DNA from 4 places in the Metasolibacillus sp. FSL K6-0083 genome. Region 4 is predicted to be linked to each of the others. Evidence: riboswitches for the same ligand, from Rfam matches in the RefSeq annotation. Region 4 holds a riboswitch; each other region holds the start of a gene.
The links. A riboswitch is a leader RNA that binds a small molecule or an ion and turns the genes downstream of it on or off. The one in region 4 is predicted to bind S-adenosylmethionine.
Positions count from the first base shown of each region.

Region 1 (5,104 bases), 600 kb from region 4:
GCAAATTTTTGTATTTCTTGGACATTGCCAATCGTTAAGCAGTATTGCTTTAAAAAATCAGTTGTTTTTTCAATATTTTCTTCAATTTGGTCTGTTAATAATCCCATGATGGGCTCCAACAATGTATTTGTGATATCTGCTTTATTAACTAAGCCATCTATATAAACAATAGCTAAAGATTGTTTAGTTGATTCTCCGATAAAAAGTTGTCGCACCATCACATCATCACTATAACCAACAGTCTGTTGTATTGTATCAATCGTATGTTGTAATGAAGTAAATAGTGGTTTCTGATGGGCATTAGGTGAAAGCTTAGAAGGGGAGTGTGTCTGTGTATCTGAATGTTCCATGTTCCATCTCCTCCAATACTTATAAGGAGAGGATAGTCAAATTTTAATAAAATTAAACGAGTATTTTACGAAAAAGCATTAAATTTAGTGTTGACAACCTTTTAAATCGATTTATATTTTTATTGTTTTAATAAAAAAAACGTCTGAAAAGCAGTGCTTTCACACGCTTTTTCAGACGTCTCTTTTACTAGTATATTAAACTAATGGACCGCCTTGTTTTGAAATATCTTCCGAAACATTCTCGAATTTTTGGAAGTTGTCATTGAAAAGACCTGCTAAATGCTTAGCTTTTGTATCATAAGCATTTTTATCAGCCCAAGCATCGCGAGGGTTTAATACTTCCGACGGTACACCTTCAATTGCTGTTGGAATGTGTAAGCCGAATACTGCATCTTGTGTTGTTTCAACATCACTTAGTTTACCTTCGATAGCAGCACGCACCATTGCGCGTGTGTAAGAGAGCTTCATACGGCTACCTACGCCATATTCGCCACCAGTCCAACCAGTGTTTACTAAAAATACTTGTGAGCCGTGCTCATCAATTTTCTTACCTAACATTTCTGCATAAACTGTTGCAGGAAGCGGTAGGAATGGAGAACCGAAGCATGTTGAGAATACTGGTTCTGGCTCTGTTACGCCACGTTCTGTACCTGCTAACTTCGATGTGAAGCCGCTTAGGAAATGATACATCGCTTGCTCCTTTGTTAATTTTGAGATTGGAGGTAATACACCAAATGCATCTGCAGTTAAGAACACGATTGTTTGTGGGTGTCCCGCTACAGAGGGCTTTGCGATATTTTCAATATACTCAATCGGGTAAGCTACGCGCGTATTTTCTGTTAACGAACCGTCGTCATAGTTGCAAATACGTGTATTTTCATCTACAATAACGTTTTCTAATACAGAGCCGAAGCGAATCGCATTATAAATTTCAGGTTCTTTTTCTTTTGAAAGGTTAATTGTTTTTGCATAGCAACCACCTTCAATATTGAAAACGCCATTGTCTGACCAGCCGTGTTCGTCATCACCGATTAATTTACGGTCGCTATCTGCTGATAAAGTCGTTTTGCCTGTACCAGATAAGCCGAAGAATAAAGCGACATCGCCCGCTTCACCAACGTTTGCTGAGCAGTGCATTGATAAAATATCTTGCTCTGGTAATAAATAATTCATAATGCTGAAAATAGATTTTTTCATTTCACCAGCGTATTCTGTACCACCGATTAAAATCACTTTCTTTTCTAATGAAACAATAATGAATGTTTCTGAATTTGTTCCATCAACAGTTGGATCTGCTTTAAAGTTTGGTGCAGAAACAATTGTAAAGTCTGTTGTATGTGTAGCAAGCTCTTCGGCAGTTGGGCGGATAAATAATTGATGGCAGAATAAATTATGCCATGCATATTCATTAATAACTTTAATACCGATTTGTGAATCTTTATCTGCACCAGCAAAACCATTAAATACGAAAAGCTCGTCGCGTTCTTTTAAATAATTAACTACCTTTACATATAGTTTTTCAAACACTTCAGAAGAAATCGGACGGTTTACTTTTCCCCAGTCAATTTTATCTTTCGTGCTTTCTTCTTCTACTGTATATTTATCTTTAGGAGAACGACCAGTATATTTGCCTGTTTCAGCACGTAATGCACCGTCAACAGTTAGAATTGCTTCTCCACGAGATGTTGCTTTTTCTACTAACTGTGGAACAGAAAGTTGAACATGAATATTTGTACCGTTTAATAAATCTTTCAGTTCGTTTGCAATTTCTACTGAATTCATCGCTTAAAACCATCCTTTTATTTATAATATTCCCAAGTTTGGTGGGAATTCATTTCTTTTAACTACAAAAAGTATAACACATTAAATGAAATAGTCTATACTAATTCGAGAGAAATTTATGAAATTTTTAGTCGGTAAATCGGAAAAAATGAATGGATGTGTATAGTATTTGACAGCGCAAAAAAAATTATGTATTATATGAAATTGAACGGATACTCTTATCCCGAGCTGGTGGAGGGTCAGGCCCTATGAAGCCCGGCAACCTGCATGACTTTTCACATCATGCGTTGGTGCCAACCTGATGCAAGGAGCTTTCTCCTTGAACGATAAGAGTGAAAGGGAACGAAAATACAATCCTTTCTCTCATGCTTATGAGTGAAAGGTTTTTTTATTGCCTAAAAAAGTTCGTCATTGAAAAACCTAGTTGATAAACTAGCTGTCTAGCACTGCGCTTGAAACGATTCGCAACGCTTACTATTATATAGATAAATGCTTAAACAGCAAGACAGCCTTAAACTTAAGACGATGATAAAACTTTTCTTTATGACTATACCTTTCAAAAACCTTATGTTAAGAGGCGGTAATGGTTTGAGTTGATTCCATATTCATGGGCAGCCATTATGAAAACGATTGATGCACAAAAGTGTAGTGAATCATTAACTGTCTGTAAAAGCCGAAGCGGCGAAGTTTGATAAAGAATGGATGAAATACTCTTCTATTATATTAAAGCATCGCCTTAAAAGCTTGACATGGGTAAGGAGTACCGTATCATATTCGCAGGAACTATAGGAGGAAACAAAATGACAAATCGTAGACTATTTACATCTGAAAGTGTTACCGAAGGACATCCAGATAAAATTTGCGACCAAATCTCAGATGCAATTTTGGACGCCATTTTAGCTGAAGATCCAAATGCTCGTGTAGCATGTGAAACAACGGTAACGACAGGACTAGTACTAGTGGCAGGAGAAATTACGACTTCTACTTATGTAGATATTAAAGGAATTGTACGTGACACTGTAGCAGAGATTGGCTATACGCGTGGTAAATATGGCTTCGATGCTGAAAACTTAGCAGTGCTTGTAGCAATTGGCGAACAATCACCTGATATTGCACAAGGCGTAGACCAAGCTCTTGAGGCACGTGAAGGCTCAATGTCAGACGAGGCGATTGAAGCAATTGGTGCAGGTGACCAAGGATTAATGTTTGGGTATGCATGTAACGAAACACCAGAGCTAATGCCGCTACCAATTAGCTTGGCGCATAAGCTAGCGCGCCGTTTAACAGAAGTGCGAAAATCAGATGAATTAAAATATTTACGTCCAGATGGAAAAACACAAGTAACGGTTGAGTACGATGAAAATAATGTACCAGTACGTGTAGATACAATTGTTATTTCAACACAGCATGATGAAGAAGTAACATTGGGGCAAATTCAAGCAGATTTAAAGCGTGTTGTAATTGCACCAGTTGTACCAGCTGAGCTATTAGATGAAGCAACAAAATATTTTATTAATCCGACAGGTCGCTTTGTTATCGGTGGACCAAAGGGCGATGCCGGTTTAACAGGTCGCAAAATCATTGTGGATACTTACGGAGGCTATGCGCGACATGGTGGTGGGGCATTCTCAGGTAAGGATGCGACAAAAGTAGACCGCTCTGCGGCTTACGCAGCGCGTTATGTGGCAAAAAATATCGTTGCTGCTGGTTTAGCAGACCGTGCAGAAGTACAGCTTGCTTATGCAATCGGTGTGGCACAGCCTGTATCAATTGCTGTAGATACATTTGGTACAGGAACAGTGCCATCTTCTCAAATTGTAGAATGGGTCCGTGAGCTCTTTGATTTACGCCCAGCAGGTATTATTAAAATGTTAGATTTACGCCGACCAATCTTTAAACAAACTGCAGCTTATGGACATTTCGGTCGTACAGATTTGAATGTACCTTGGGAGCAAACAGATAAAGCAGACGTATTAAAGGAAAAAGCAGCATTATTAGTGAAATAATAGTGAAGGGGTTGTCCGAAAGCAGGCAGACGCGCTGCTTTCAGACAGCTCTTTTTTTTATATAGATTCAGAGCGGAAGTGTAGTAACAAATCTTATTTATAGCGATAGCAAGGTGCCAGATGCAGAAGCAAATGAAGTGAGTGCTCCTGTGGTGTTGACAATGAATAGTCAACATCCTCGTCGCAAGGGAGGGTGTGCTCCTGCGGTAGTAACAATAAATTGTTACTATCCTCGTTGCAAACAAATATGTAAAGTCCCTTTACATATTTGTTTGCAATGATTTATAATATTGGCCTTTTTCTACATATTCACGAATAATGCGATCCATGTCTTCACGATCCTCTGCATTTACTTCGCGTACGACCTTTGCGGGACGCCCCATTGCGAGCATATTTGGTGGTATTTTTTTACCTGGGGGAACGAGACTGCCCGCACCAATAAACGCACCTTCTCCAATTTCAGCTCCATCAAGAATGATTGAGCCCATGCCGATTAGTGCTCGTTTGCGAATGGTACAGCCATGCAATGTCACCTGATGACCAACCGTTACTTCATCTTCAATAATTACAGGGTTATTTGGACTTTGGTGTATGCAGCTCAAATCTTGTATACTAACTCGTTTGCCAATAATTGTTGCTGCTACATCACCACGAATAACTGTATTAAACCATATTGTCGATTCCTCTCCAATTGTAACGTCGCCTGTTATCGTAGCGAAATCTGCAATAAATGCAGAGGAATCAATTTTGGGTAGTATCCCTTTATATGGGTAAATCATAATAAAAACGCTTCCTTTCTTTATACACACTATGCAACCATCGTATCAAAAGTAGAGAAAAATAGAAAATAAAATTTAAACAATGCTTAAAAAACCGATTATAATAGAAGAATCTATTGTAGCAATCGTAATAAAAGATATAATGAATCTTCAGTGTTAATATAGGATAAATGTATATAATGAGCGA
Region 1 is NZ_CP152046.1:28,957-34,060, forward strand. It holds gene MHB51_RS00145 (spore germination protein) at 1-350, opposite strand, end outside; gene pckA (phosphoenolpyruvate carboxykinase (ATP)) at 546-2,132, opposite strand; SAM riboswitch class I at 2,348-2,465, shown strand; gene metK (methionine adenosyltransferase) at 2,933-4,138, shown strand; gene MHB51_RS00160 (gamma carbonic anhydrase family protein) at 4,399-4,917, opposite strand.
Region 1: it holds a riboswitch for S-adenosylmethionine, as region 4 does, so the genes downstream of both, metK (methionine adenosyltransferase) here and metA (homoserine O-succinyltransferase) in region 4, are expected to answer to the same signal.

Region 2 (5,104 bases), 1.3 Mb from region 4:
TGAGTTAGTCACGATTTCTAGGGAAATGGAAGGCATCATAGCGATTGTAACTAGCATAGCAGATCAAACTAATTTGCTTTCTTTAAACGCTGCAATAGAGGCTGCACGTGCAGGTGAGGCGGGAAAAGGCTTTAGCGTTGTAGCGGGCGAAGTGCGAAATTTGTCGGAGCAAACGAAGCTATCTACTAAGAATGTTGCGACTCTTTTACAAAGCTCTAATATTCAGACGGAAAAGCTTTTGTCATCTATGCAGCGCATTCAATCCGCAGTTGCTTTAGGCGAGCAAAGTCTGTCAGAAACTGCGCAGAGATTTACACAAATTTTAGTAGCAATGGAAGAGCAACAGCAAAAAAATAGTCTAGTAGGACGAGAAGTCCATACTATTGGACAAGTCATCGATGATTTAGGAGCTGCATTTAATGAGGTCTCACACTCCGTCGATTCGCTAGCAACAGTTGCGAAAGAGCTTGTGTAAAAGTTAATTATTGTTAAAAGGTCGATTGGTTCCACAATTTGTGTGACGAATCGGCTTTTTTGCTTAGCTACATTGGGAAAATTTATGGGCAAATCAAGCATATTTGCAGGCAAAATCAGCAATGAATCTGGTGAATTTTATAGTTTGCGGGCGCAAATACTGGATAGTCAGGGGAATTATGGATTTCCGGCTAAACTTATCATTTTTGTCACAGAACGAATCTGAAATTTAACGTAAAAACAGCTATACTAAAAATAAGAGAAATTGACGTTTAGCAAGGAGAGACAACAATGAAAACGATTGTAGTTATTGGTGGCGGTATTACAGGGCTTTCTACAATGCATTACTTGGCACGACAGGTGCAGGAGCAAAATATCGATGCGAGGCTTGTTCTTATAGAAGGAAATCAGGAATTAGGTGGAAAAATTCGCTCTCAGCAAATCGATGAGTTCATTATGGAAACAGGTGCGGATTCAATTGTGGCACGCCATCCGGGAGTGCTTGATTTAGTACGTGAAGTGCAGTTTGAGGATGAGCTTGTTTATAATGCGACAGGAATCTCATATATTCATACAAATAATGAGTTACATGCTATTCCAGCGGGCTCTACATTTGGTATTCCGATGAGCGAGGAGTCTTTAATGGCTAGTACATTATTGACAGATGATGAAAAACAGCGCGTTTTACAAGATGCGGAGATTGCAAATGACCGTTTTACAAAGGATAGCTCTATTGGTGAGTTTTTGGAATATTTTTTAGGTGAAGGCATCGTTAAAAAGCAAATTGCGCCCGTCTTAGCAGGGGTTTATTCAGGTAATTTATATGAATTGTCAATTGCCTCGACCTTGCCTTATTTAGTAGATTATAAAAATAATTACGGTAGTATTATGGCTGGCTTTAAAGCGCATCGCGAACAATTTGAAAAAGCAGCAGATAAAAAGTTTATTTCGTTCCAACGGGGGATGTCAGCTTTTATTTATCGCATAGAAGAAAGCTTACCACAGGTGGAGTTTATGAAAGGGGTAGCAGTGACATCGGTTGCGAGGGATGACGGGCATTATAAAATTATGCTAGATACTGGACAAATGATTGCTGCGGATATAGCTGTTTTAGCAGTACCGAATGAAACAGTGAAGCAATTGTTAACAAATGAGCAGTTGACACATCATTTAAAACAATTTACAAATGGCTCTGCTCTTACACTCTATGCTGGATTTAATGTGTCAGACTCTGTTTTACCTGCGGATGGAACGGGCTTTATTGTTTCGCATAATAGCGACTTGCAATGTAATGCATCTACTTGGACGAGTCGTAAATGGGCACATACATCAGAGAACGGCAATTTACTAGTACGTTTATTTTATAAAGATAGCAATCCCCGCTATGAGGAGCTTGCAGCTATGTCAGATGAGCAACTAACGGAAATTGCTCTACAGGATATTAAGCTGAGCTTAAATATTGATGACAAGCCGAGCGTAGTAAATATTACAAAGTGGATTGATAAAATGCCACGCTATGACCTGGCACATCGAGATGCCCTAAAAGCGGTAGAGAAGGAAATGGCAGAACATTACCCAAACATGCTGCTAGCAGGCTGCTCTTATTATGGTGTAGGTATCGGCGCATGTATTCAAAACGGACGCGATACAGCAGCGAAGGTAATTGCTAGAATAAGCAAGAATAGATAGCGATATAGTAGGATATTTCGTATGTTTCGTAAAAAACACTTCTCAAATGCGATACACTACTCTATAATGAACAATAAGAATTTAATAAATATTCAAAATTTCTTATCGAGAGAAGCAGAGGGACTGGCCCAATGAAGCTTCAGCAACCAACAATGATGTCAGGTGCTAAATCCAGCAGGTGTTATACCGACAGATGAGAAGGAACGACGTGAACAAGTAGAGCCTTCTTTAAATATACATTTAGAGAAGGCTTTTTTGATTTTTGCAAATATACAAAACTATAGCCTTGAGTAGATGAAAATCTAGAATCAAGGTGCAATTAGGAAAGTGAGGATATAAAATGGGGCTACGTGAAGCATTACAAACTAGAGTATTAACGGCGGACGGTGCAATTGGTACGCTGCTTTATTCATATGGATTGGATTATTGTCATGAGGAAATGAATATTACAAGACCTGAAATTGTAGAAAAGATTCATAGTGAATATATTGCTGCTGGAGCAGATGTTATTCAAACGAATACGTACGGGGCAAACGCTATTAAATTAGCGCGTTATGGCTATGAGGACCGAGTGCAGGAATTTAATGAGGCAGCCGTGAAGCTAGCGAAGGCGGCTGTTGGTGCAGGTGAGCAATTTGTGCTTGGTACGATTGGTGGTGTGCGCGGTATTCGAAAAAGTGACGCGACATTAGAGGAGATTTTAGTGGCGGTTCAAGAGCAAGCGCAAAGTTTGTTAGCAGGTGGGGTAGATGGATTGCTGCTTGAAACGTACTATGACTTTGAGGAATTAGCAGCGACTGTTAATATGCTACGCCAATTAACTGATAAAGTGCTTATTGCCCAATTATCGATGCATGAGCCGGGTATCCTACAAAACGGAATGCGTTTGAATGATGCGTTGACACAGCTTGATGCACTTGGAGCAGATGTTGTCGGTATGAACTGTCGCTTAGGACCGTATCACTCCATTCAAGCGATGGAAACAGTGCAATTGCCAGAGCGCGCCTTTCTTTCTGCTTATCCAAATGCTTCTCTACTAGATGTAGAGGATGGGCGCGTTGTGTATGAGTCGGAGGCAGATTATTTTGCACGTGCGGCTGTAGAGTTAGTTGGTCAAGGCGTTCGATTAATTGGTGGTTGCTGTGGTACGACGCCAAAGCATGTGGAGGCAGTGAAGAAGCGTTTAGCAGGTGTCACACCTTTGACCGAAAAAGAAATAAAACCTGTTAGTATAGAGTTTGTGCGTGTGCCAGAGCCGCCTGTCGAGGAGCCTTTACATATAAAAGTAAAGCGCGAACGTTCGGTTATTGTTGAATTGGATACGCCACGTCATTTAGAAATTGATGGTTTTATTAAGGGGGCAAAGGAGCTCTATGAAGCTGGGGCAGATGTAGTGATGATGGCCGATAATTCCCTTGCTTCACCGCGTATTAGCAATATTGCGATGGCCTCTATTTTAAAATTGCAGCACGGGGTTCGTGCTTTGCCCCATTTGACATGTCGTGACCGCAATTTAATCGGGCTACAATCGCATTTGATGGGCTTAGATGCACTTGGCTTGCACGATATTTTAGCGGTGACAGGTGACCCGACAAAAGTTGGGGATTTCCCCGGGGCAACAAGCGTTTATGACGTATCATCAATGGAGCTCATTTCGTTGATTAAACAGTTAAACGAAGGAATTTCTTTCTCAGGGAAGCCATTGCGTAAACAGGCTAATTTTTCTGTCGCGGCAGCTTTTAATCCGAATGTGCGGGTGTTGGACCGTGCGGTAAGCCGTTTAGAGAAAAAAATCGAGCATGGGGCGGATTACTTTATTTCACAGCCTGTTTACACGAAGGAAAAAATTATTGAAATATACGAGGCGACAAAGCATTTAGAAGCGCCAATTTATATTGGTATTATGCCATTAACGAGCTTTAAGAGTGCGGAGTTTTTACATCATGAGGTACCGGGGATTAAATTATCTGATGAAGCGCTAGCGCGTATGGAAGCTTGCGGTGATGAAAAGGCGAGAGCAACCGCTGAAGGTGTGGCGATTGCGCAGGAATTACTTGATACAGCCTGTGAATACTTCAACGGTATTTACTTAATTACACCGTTTTTACGCTATGATATGACACTGCAATTAATGGATTATGTGAAACAAGTAGATGCACAAAAAGGAGTTAAAACAAATGTTTAATCATCCGATTGAGGAACAATTAGCAAAGCGCATTTTAATAATTGATGGCGCAATGGGCACAATGCTGCAAAATGAAAATTTAACATATGATGATTTTGGGGGCGAGGAGTTAGATGGCTGTAACGAAAATCTTGTTCTAACACGTCCGGATGTTTTGCACAAAATACACCGTGCTTATTTAGAAGCAGGGGCAGATATCATTAGTACGAATACATTTGGTGGTACGCCCCTCGTATTAAATGAATATGATTTAGGGCATAAGGCAACTGAAATTAATAAACGTGCTGTGGAAATTGCCAAAGAGGAAGCAGAAAAACTTTCTACACCTGAGTGGCCACGCTTCGTAGCAGGTGCAATCGGCCCAACGACGAAAACATTATCGGTTACAGGTGGTATTACCTTCGATGAGCTAGAAGAAAATTTTTATGTACAGGCACATGCACTTATCGAAGCAGGAGCAGATTTAATTTTATTAGAAACGAGCCAAGATATGCTCAACGTAAAGGCCGCAACAATCGGTATAAATCGCGCGTTTAAGGAACTACAAAAAGAGCTCCCGATTATGATTTCTGGAACAATTGAGCCGATGGGTACAACGCTTGCAGGACAATCAATTGAAGCTTTTTATATTTCAATTGAGCATGTGAAGCCATTATCAGTTGGTCTGAATTGCGCAACAGGGCCAGAGTTTATGACAGACCATATTCGCTCATTATCAGAGTTAAGCACAAGCTATGTAAGCTGTTATCCGAATGC
Region 2 is NZ_CP152046.1:3,115,406-3,120,509, forward strand. It holds gene MHB51_RS14655 (globin-coupled sensor protein) at 1-475, shown strand, start outside; gene MHB51_RS14660 (hypothetical protein) at 560-700, shown strand; gene hemG (protoporphyrinogen oxidase) at 766-2,163, shown strand; SAM riboswitch class I at 2,263-2,363, shown strand; gene MHB51_RS14670 (bifunctional homocysteine S-methyltransferase/methylenetetrahydrofolate reductase) at 2,504-4,348, shown strand; gene metH (methionine synthase) at 4,341-5,104, shown strand, end outside.
Region 2: it holds a riboswitch for S-adenosylmethionine, as region 4 does, so the genes downstream of both, MHB51_RS14670 (bifunctional homocysteine S-methyltransferase/methylenetetrahydrofolate reductase) here and metA (homoserine O-succinyltransferase) in region 4, are expected to answer to the same signal.

Region 3 (5,104 bases), 880 kb from region 4:
GATATTTATAATCTTTATGGGGTTAGTCGTTACGGGATGGTTAACAATACCAACCTTCATGAAGGAAAGAAGACTCCACTATACAAAAAAATCAACGAGCTATTTAGGGACATTCTTTGTTGGATTAGGTTTTGCAGCAGGCTGGACACCCTGCATCGGTCCGATTTTCGCATCGATTTTGCTGTTAGCTGCAACAAATCCAAGTCATGGTCTTCTCTATACGTTTATGTATGTAATTGGTTTTGCAGTGCCGTTTATTGTTTTAACATTTTTCATCGGTTCATCCAAATGGATTGTAGGCAAAACGGGAATCATTATGAAAGTGGGAGGGATTATGATGGTTCTCATGGGCATCCTTTTATTCTTCGGGCTAATGCCTCGTTTAAGCGCTTTTTTATTAAGGTTAATTGATGGAACATGGCTATCTAATTTAGGATAGGAGGGAGCATATAGTAGTGAAAAAAGTAGTATTAAGCTTATTTTTAATTGCAATGGTTGGTTATGCATTAGTTGAATACATATCAACTCATTCTAGTCGAGTAAGTACAAATACACCTGTTATTTCTTCTAATACTGATATGGAAATTACAGAGACAAATGATGTAGGTATTAGACGTGGGAATATTGCGCCTGATTTTACGTTGGAAACACTGGAAGGTGAGACTCTTTCACTTTCAGAATTCAAGGGGAAAAAGGTATTCCTAAATTTTTGGGCTACTTGGTGTCCACCTTGTCGAGCAGAGATGCCAGATATACAAAAATTTTCTGAAGACGAGGATGTGCTCGTTTTCGCTATTAATTTAACGCATACAGAAGATACTTTAATAACTGTTAATAATTTCATTCAAGATAAAGGGTTCACTTCTCCAGTTTTAATTGATAAAAATGGAGAAGTCGCTGAACTGTTTCGGGTTCAGGCCTATCCGACATCTTATATGATTGATTCAAACGGGAGAATTCAGTACGTGGCATTAGGTGCACTGAATTACGATTTGATGGTTAAAGAGTTTAGGAAGTTAAAGTAATTGGGGGTGTCATTTTGAAGCAAAAGATTTTAGTAGTTGAAGATGACCAAATGATTCGTAATTTAATTAAGATTTATTTACAAAAAGAAGGATATGAAGTGGTGGAAGCAACGGATGGAGAAATGGCGAAGCGTGTATTTCTAACTGAGCATCCATGCTTAATTATTTTGGATTTAATGCTTCCAAAAATCAGTGGAGAACAATTATGTGAGTGGATTAAAGAGCAAGAAAGAAATGAAGTATCTATTATTATGTTAAGCGCAAAAGTACAAACTGCTGATAAAATTCATGGGCTTCGATTAGGTGCAGATGGTTATATGACAAAGCCGTTTGACCCAGAAGAATTACTTGCTCATGTAGAAGCGATATTAAGGAGGACAGGTCAATTTTGCCAAAAAATTTCATACGGTGGTTTATGCATTAAACCAAGAAAGGGGGAGGTTGTTTTATATAATCAAAAAATTCACCTAACAAAACACGAATTTCAATTATTGTATTATTTTATGGAGAATCCAAACATTGTCATACCGCGTGAAAACTTGTTGGAGCACTTATATCCACATCTTGAAAAAGAGGTGATGGAAAGAACAATTGATGCACATATAAAAAAACTTCGCGAAAAGATTGAAGAGAATTCTAGTAAGCCAAAAAGGATTCAAACAGTTCGTGGAATGGGGTATAAATTTGTTACGGAATAAACTGACGTTGTTTTTGCCAAAGAAGTTTTTATGGCGCTTAACTTTAGCGAATAGTTTCATAATCACTGCTTTTATTCTAGATAGGTTCAAGCAATGGAAATATTTGTTTTTACATAGTAGTAATATATAGGGTACAAAGGAATGATTATCTCGAGAGATAATAGGAGTATTTTATATAAAATATGCCGAATTTAGCATATGGAAAGGCATAAAGGGGAATTTGTCCAATTATTGTAGGAGCGATAATTTATCCTTTATCTAAAAAGCACCATAAGAGTAAGAGGAATAAATTAAAAAATTAATTCATATAAAACTTGTAGGATAAGAAGGGATATGCTACAATAAAAAATAATTTCATAGCTTATCAAGAGAGATTGAGGGATTTGGCCCGATGACGTCTCAGCAACCAGCTACATGTAGTATGGTGCTAATTCCAATAGGCGATAGCCTTAAAGATGAGCGTAAACGATTAATAGGAATCGAAGCTCTCTTTGTAAAAAGGGGGCTTTTTTATTTTAAAGAAAGCAGGGATGTACAATGACAAATGATTTACTACAGGCAATTGAAGTATTAAAGGGGAAGAAATGGGTGGATTTAACACATACATTCGGGCCAGATTCCCCTCATTTTTTCATGTTTGAGGATGCGAAGTTTGAAACGCTGTTTTCACATGATGAAGGTTTTTTTGCGCAGCAATTTTCATTCCCAGGTCAATATGGTACACATATTGACCCACCGATTCATTTCGTGTGTGATACACGCTACTTAGATGAGTTAGATTTGAAGGAGCTTGTGCTACCACTCGTTGTTATTGATATGTCAAAGGAAGCGAAGGAGGATAATGATTTCACTTTAAGTGTACAGGATATTTTAGCGTTCGAGGCTGAGCATGGTGAAATTGAAGCAGGTACATTTGTTGCCTTGCGCACAGATTGGAGTAAGCGCTGGCCGGATAAAGAAGCATTTAATAACAAAGATAAGGAAGGGAATAATCATATTCCAGGCTGGGGTTTAGAGGCACTACAGTTTTTATTTAAAGAGCGTAAAGTGAGTGCTGTTGGACATGAAACATTTGATACTGATTCTGCTGCAGATTTCCTCAGAAATGGTAAGCTTGAGGGAGAATATTTTGTACTTGAGCAAGATACGTATCAAATCGAGCTATTAACCAATTTAGATCAGCTTCCAGCAAAGGGAGCCGTTATTTTTAATATCGTACCAAAGCCGGAAAAAGCATCTGGCTTCCCAGTGCGCTCATTTGCAATTTTACCTTAAATAAGGGGGGAGGGCTAAGGAGTTGTCCGAAAAGTCCATTTTGTTTTGACACCGCATTGAAATCAGTGTTTTCATCGCTTCCCTTTTACTGAAGGAGTACACTGCTAAGGCCCATGTTCATCCCATTTTTAAAAGAGGCGTTTTCTATTTATATGAATCAGCATTTTGTGAAACATCATCGCTACTGTCCAAAATGCCGGCTATGCACGGCTTTTTGGACAGCCCCACGCTACCTCTCCTTTTTAAGAATGCACACGTAAAATAGTAATTCTTCTTGAAATAGCCGTTATTTTTTCTCGTTTAGAGTGGCTATAAATTCTTTTGTTGTGTTGTAAATGTATTGGATTTCTTTAGTGGAAAGCCCCTTTAATAGCTCTTGCTGATAATATATCAACGTTTCCTTTGTTTCAATATCTGGTGATTTCGCTACATCCCCAAAATTGAAAAGTTCGTGTAAGTCAATTTCTAAAGCATTAAGTATATTTTCTAAAGTGCTAATTGTTAAATTAGCAACTCCTCGTTCTATTTCAGAAATACGTGGTCGTGTTATACCCGCCCTCTCACCTAATTGCTCCTGAGTAAGGTTTTTACGTTTTCGATAGCGTTTTATTTGAGTTCCCAGTAAAATATTCAGTTTGGACATAGTGTTCACCTCTCCTAGTACTAAGATTAGTGAACTTGTACCAGAAAATATGTACTAATATAGTGTCCTTAATAATGTTATGTATACTATAATAGTTCATTTATGGTGAAAGGGTATTTTAATGATTAGTTTTTAGCAAAAAGTAAGATTTATTTAGTCGATTAATAAGACTTATAAACGAGAAAATTACGATAAAATCATTTTCCATTTGTAATTTTAACTGCTATTAGTAAAGTTATTTGCGACGAGTAACCGCAGGAGTATATTATTTTTATACCGATAGCTACAGAAATCTCCCACTTCTATAAGTGACAAGATGAATGCAAGCATTAGACTTGTTTCAGTGGCTGTTCAAACACCTGCTGATAATGAGGAGCTAAGTACGTCCCGTAACAAGAACTAAGTGTCTAACATCGTGTAGGTCTAAGCGCCAGTGGATGTTACAGATTTTGAAGGGAGCTTTGCATGATGCAGGTCAGTTAGCCGCTAGTGCATGTCGTGATGGTTTTAATTCAACTTCCTTGAAATAATCTGGGAGAGAGGCGTAATTGATAATAGCAAGAAATGGCTTGAAAATCCATGTTTGCAATCTTTTATAACGGCATATGATTTTCTAAACGTTAGCTCTTTCCATAAAAACAAAAAGTGTCTGAAAAGCAGTGCGTTCGCATGTTTTTCAGACACCTTTCTATAACTATGGGAGATTAAGACTTTTTGAAATTTCATTTGCTTCGTGGACGGCACGAACACCGGCAGACATAACTTTGTCTCGAGTAAAACGGAAGCCTGGTCCAGCGATTGAAAGAAAGGCAATCATATTGCCTTCAGAGTCGAGAATGGGCGTGGAGATGCCATTTTCATTTTCATCGAGTTCGCCAAAGGTTGTTCCGAAGCCGCGTTCACGAATGATTTGCAGCTCTTTTTTGAGCTCCTGTGGGTCTGTCATTGTAAAGGGTGTCACTTGTTTTAATGGTTTTTCTAAGTAAATATTTAATTCTTCTTCTGACCAACTGCTTAAAAATAACTTTCCATTAGAAGAAGAGTGTAGTGGTGACATTTCATTTACATAATCTGCAATACGAATACTATGGGATGGATTAATTTGTTCAACCGTCAGTATTTGTGATGACTTAGGAACACCTAACAAGACAGATTCTTGGAAGAAATCACGTAATCGCTCCATACTAGGTAATGCACGACGAATTAAATGACTATAATTATCCGTGTTTGCCGCTAATCGAATGATTTCATAGCCTATTTGATAGCCTTTCGTTAAAGGGTCTCTTTCGATTAAGTTATGGCTTTCTAGTGTTGATAGCATGCGCCAAACTGTAGTACGATTCATGCCTGTTGCACTAACTAAATCTGCTAATTGAATAGGAGAACGATTATTTGCAATAATTTTTAGTAAAGAAATTGCTCGATCCACTGCCTGTACTGTAGGGCCTTCGATTTTATTCATA
Region 3 is NZ_CP152046.1:3,565,738-3,570,841, forward strand. It holds gene MHB51_RS16680 (cytochrome c biogenesis protein CcdA) at 1-439, shown strand, start outside; gene MHB51_RS16685 (TlpA disulfide reductase family protein) at 456-1,025, shown strand; gene MHB51_RS16690 (response regulator transcription factor) at 1,040-1,723, shown strand; SAM riboswitch class I at 2,082-2,185, shown strand; gene MHB51_RS16695 (cyclase family protein) at 2,261-2,998, shown strand; gene MHB51_RS16700 (helix-turn-helix transcriptional regulator) at 3,285-3,641, opposite strand; gene MHB51_RS16705 (IclR family transcriptional regulator) at 4,336-5,104, opposite strand, start outside.
Region 3: it holds a riboswitch for S-adenosylmethionine, as region 4 does, so the genes downstream of both, MHB51_RS16695 (cyclase family protein) here and metA (homoserine O-succinyltransferase) in region 4, are expected to answer to the same signal.

Region 4 (5,104 bases):
AACGAGCAAGATACCTTGCAATGCGGTTTAATTGATTCTGACGCAGCACGCGATCATCTTTTGGAAACGCCATTATTCAATCGTCAGCATCATTTATTATGGCTCGATATCCCTCATACAACAAGCTGTTTTGAAGAACGGATGAAAGAGGGGGCTAGCTTATTTAATCGGGCTGAATTAGATAAGGTGAAGGAGCTCCTTATATCGCTAAATGATGCAACAGCGCAAGCAAAGGAACAGGGCTTGATAGCACAGGATGCGCAAAAATCAGTTGGTGTTATTAGCTTTTATGCGGAGCAAGTGAAGCGTATTAATGATATGACACAATATCAATTCCCACATTTGCATATTCGCAAAGGCTCAGTCGATAAGTTTCAAGGAATGGAGATGGATGTCATTATTGTCAGCATGGTGCGAAACAATGACGGGCATGGTAGCATTGGCTTTGCACAGGATTATCGCCGCTTAAATGTCGCACTATCACGTGCCCGTGAATTATTAATTATGGTTGGCAGCACGGAAATGTTTACGCAGCGTCCGAAAAAACAGGAAACGCGCCGTATGTATCAGCATGTGCTGGATGTAGTGAAAGCACAGGACGGCTACCGCACATAGGAGTGAATTATGGAATTACAACAGCTTGAAAGACAAATAAAACAGCAACTGCCGCTTCCTAGTTCAGTGGAAATTGTTAGCACGAAGCATTTTTCAATACCGATTCATACGCTCTTAACGAAATACACACCAATTCGTCGCATACCGATGGATATTTTAATGAAAATGATGTTGCGTGCCTTTCAAACAGGGCGTTTTCAAGATGCCGAAACGGTGGCAGATGTCCTGCTGGTCGAATCATTATTTATTGAGGATTTACTGCAAAAAATGAAGAAAACAGGACTGCTAACAATGGAGGAAGCGATTCAATTAACTGAAAAAGGGGAGGCACAGCTGGCTGCAGGTATTTTTGAGGAACAGCTTGAGGAAATGGAGCAGGAATTATTTTATAGTCCTTTGCACGCAAGCTTTTTACAAGGTGAACTAGAGGAATTCGATGAATTTCCTGACGAGCTACAATATATAGAGCAACTATCCGTGATGTGGAATGAGCAACAAATTGTGGATGCATTGCAAAATGGCGCGACTAATGACCACGCAGAGCCAACATTTATTACCTCAATAAATAGCGTCGATGAGCTACAAATCCATGATGTACCATGCTTGCAATTTGTATTACATAATACAAGCAAAGATAGTTTTGATATACGTGTCTTTAATACATTGACCAACGCTTGGGATGCACATTTAGAGCAGGTGATAAAGGAGCGGGAGCAAGCATGACAAATACAAGCTCAATACTAGAGGCTGGGACATTTCGCCCAATCCATACCATCGGCTTATTAGATGCCCTTTAGAGCATGAGCTACATCTGGTGCTATTAATGTAACGAAGCAAAAAGAGCGTATTTTGCATGCTTTTACGAAGTTTCGTCATGATAATTGAAAGAAATTAAATGAAAAGCATATTGCAAGCATCTTTTTTCCACTTTCGTTATAGTAACTAGTGAGGTGATAATCATGTTGAAAAATATACCAATCTCTGTGTTAGATTTAGTGTCTGTGAGTGAAGGTCAAACTACAACACAGGCATTTGAACGCTCTCGTCGTTTAGCTATTTTAGCCGAGCAGTTAGGCTATAAACGTTTTTGGGTGGCTGAGCATCATAATAGCCGTTCCATCGCAAGCTCAGCCACTTCTGTTGTCATGAGTTATTTAGCTAGTGCAACAAAGGAAATTCGAATCGGTTCCGGTGGAATTATGCTACCTAACCATGCACCATTAATTATTGCCGAGCAATTTGGAACACTTGATGCAATGTTCCCAGGTCGAATCGATTTAGGCTTAGGTCGTGCACCCGGTACAGACCATTTTACAGCAAGGGCACTACGCCGCCGTGATGCTGAGGACTTTGAAGATAATATTGAGGAGCTAGAGCGCTTTTTAGCAAAAGCACAGGAATCAGATTACATTAAGGCTTATCCTGGATTTGGTGCAAATGTGCCAATGTGGGTGTTAGGCTCAAGTTTATTTAGTGCAGAACTAGCTGCTCGCCGTGGTATGCCATATGCCTTTGCAAGTCATTTTGCCCCTGACTATTTAATGCAGGCAATTGATATTTATCGTACACAATTCCAGCCTTCTGAGCATTTACAGAAGCCGAAAATGCTAGCCTGTGTCAATGTGATGATTGCCGATACTGATGAAGAAGCTCAAAAATTGGCAACAACTTACTATCAGCTTTTCTTAAGCATTATTCGTCGCACACATGATTTACTTCAGCCACCTGTAGACAATATGGATGAAATATGGACACCATTTGAAAAGCAGGCAATTATGCAGCAACGTCAATATATGTTCGTTGGTGACCAGCAATCAGTCAAAGCACAATTAGAAAAATTCGTTGCAGACACAAAAATAGATGAATTAATGGTAACTGCTTCTATTTATGATGAAGAGGCTCGGACAAAGTCATTTACATTGTTGAAGGAGCTTTTTTAAACCCTATTGTCAAACCGCAACACACATGCTACAATATATGAAAATTAATAAATCTTATCAAGAGAAGCCGAGGGATATGGCCCGTTGACGCTTCAGCAACCTCTAATATTTATTAGAAAGGTGCTAATTCCAGCGGGGATTGTCCCCGAGAGATAAGAGTGAACGGATTTGATTACGAAAACCCTCTCATTCTCTTTACTGGAATGAGAGGGTTTTTGCATTGCCTTCTCTAGCTGATTCAACCATGCTTCAAAAGATAATTGATTTGTTAATTCAAGAAATGGGGGAAGCGAAGTGCCAATTAATATTCCGAAGCAATTGCCAGCAGGCGAGCTATTAAGACAAGAGAAAATTTTCGTAATGGAGGAGGACCGTGCGAGAACACAGCAAATCCGTCCGTTAAATATTTTAGTTTGTAACCTAATGCCAGAAAAAGAGAAAACGGAGTTGCAATTATTACGTTTGTTAGGAAATACACCATTACAAGTGAATGTGACATTTTTAAATACAGCGACATATGAGTCAAAAAATGTTTCAAAATCGCATTTGCAATCGTTTTATACGACATTTAACGAAATCAAACACCGCCGATTTGATGGGATGATAATTACAGGCGCACCAATTGAACGAATGGAGTTTGAGGACGTTATTTATTGGAAAGAAATAACGGATATTATGGAATGGGCAAAATTAAACGTCACATCGATTATGAATATATGTTGGGGCGCTCAGGCTGCCCTCTACCATCATTATGGCATTGGAAAATTCGAGTTACCAAAAAAATGCTCTGGTGTCTATTCGCACGTCATTACAGATTTAACTGTCGATTTAGTGCGTGGCTTTAGTGACGAATACGTAGCACCACATTCAAGACATACATCGGTATCGATAGAGGAAGTTCGCGCGCATCCAGATTTACGCTTACTTAGCTATTCAGATGATGCTGGTGTCTTCATTGTACAGTCTAAAGACAACAAGCAAATTATGATTACAGGCCATTTAGAATATGACGCGACAACGCTTGCAGATGAGTATGAGCGAGATGTGGCAAAGGGAGATAATGTAGAAGTACCGATTAATTACTTCCCAAATGATGACCCTGCTAAAGCGCCGAAAAACACGTGGCGTGCACATTCACATTTATTGTTCTACAATTGGCTGAACTATTACGTATACCAAGAAACACCATATAAATGGGATTTTGTTGAGGAAGAAATCGAATATCATATTTAACAAGCTAGTTGAATGCTAGAGGACGTAATTTAATTTAGCATTTATATTCTTGCACATAATGTAATCAACAAAGCGATGGAGCTGTCTCAAAATGAATTTTCAGACAGATTCCATCGCTATTTATCTTGATTTAGGCTTTTTTATACTCATAAGCTAATTCATCGAGCTGTTCATCCACACTTACATATAAATCATGCTCATTGAAAAACCATTCATCATTGCGTTCGATATAATAATGAACACCTTCAACAACTGTGTCTACGCCAATTTCATGAGGGAATTCGCGGTTCATACCGAGTGAAAAGCCTTCATGAAAAGGGGAAGAACCACCGTATCTTGCATAAAATCGTACATAATCTCCTTGTTGTACTTCCATTTCTTTTTGAAACCAATTAATCGCTGCATCTGTTAATACTATTTTCATGACAATAGCCTCCGACATACATTTATACTTATATTTTAGCGGATTTCACAGGGTAGTAACAGGAAATTGCTTTGAGAGTCATTGCAAGCGAAGATTAATTACATGCATGAGAAGTGGACTAAGGCATCTTTAGCACAATATTTTACTCGTTCGTTTTAAAAACAAAAATTGTCTGAAAGCAACATGTTATTCCGCTTTCAGACAACTCTATTGTAGTTTAAATCCATTTCACTTTCGGCTCTGTACCTGCCTTAATCCGTTTAATATTTTCTCTGTGACGATAAACGATAAACGTAAATAAAATGGCAATTAAAATAAATAAGGCAAAATCACCTGTTAATACTAGGTAAACTATGCTATAAATAAGGGCGATGAGTGCAACAATCATAGATGTGAGGCTGACCATTTTTGTAAGCTTTAGCGTAATGAAAAATACGACAAAAAGTAGTAAAAATAATGGCCATGCATAGCCTAGCACAACACCTGCAGAAGTTGCTACGGCTTTGCCACCACGGAAACGCGCAAAAATAGGGAAGATATGACCTAGTACAGCAGCAACACCTAAAATTAATATGTGAATTTGCACGTCTTGGAAAAATGGCAATAAAGGTAATAGAACAGCAGCTGTGCCTTTTAAAACATCAATAATTGTCACGATTAAGCCTGCTTTTTTACCGAGAACACGAAAAGTATTCGTTGCACCTAAATTTCCGCTTCCTTGCTTTCTAATATCTGTATTATAAAAAAGCTTACCAATCCATAATGCCGAAGGGATGGAGCCAATTAAATAAGCACAAATCAATATAATGGCAGTTGACATACATGTGCTCCTTTCAAAATTGATAGTTGGTACTAATATGTTGTAATAATGATTATACACTGATTGCCTAGC
Region 4 is NZ_CP152046.1:624,613-629,716, reverse strand. It holds gene MHB51_RS02860 (AAA domain-containing protein) at 1-615, shown strand, start outside; gene MHB51_RS02855 (nucleoside-diphosphate sugar epimerase) at 625-1,338, shown strand; gene MHB51_RS02850 (LLM class flavin-dependent oxidoreductase) at 1,575-2,555, shown strand; SAM riboswitch class I at 2,607-2,714, shown strand; gene metA (homoserine O-succinyltransferase) at 2,850-3,788, shown strand; gene MHB51_RS02840 (hypothetical protein) at 3,919-4,212, opposite strand; gene plsY (glycerol-3-phosphate 1-O-acyltransferase PlsY) at 4,430-5,032, opposite strand.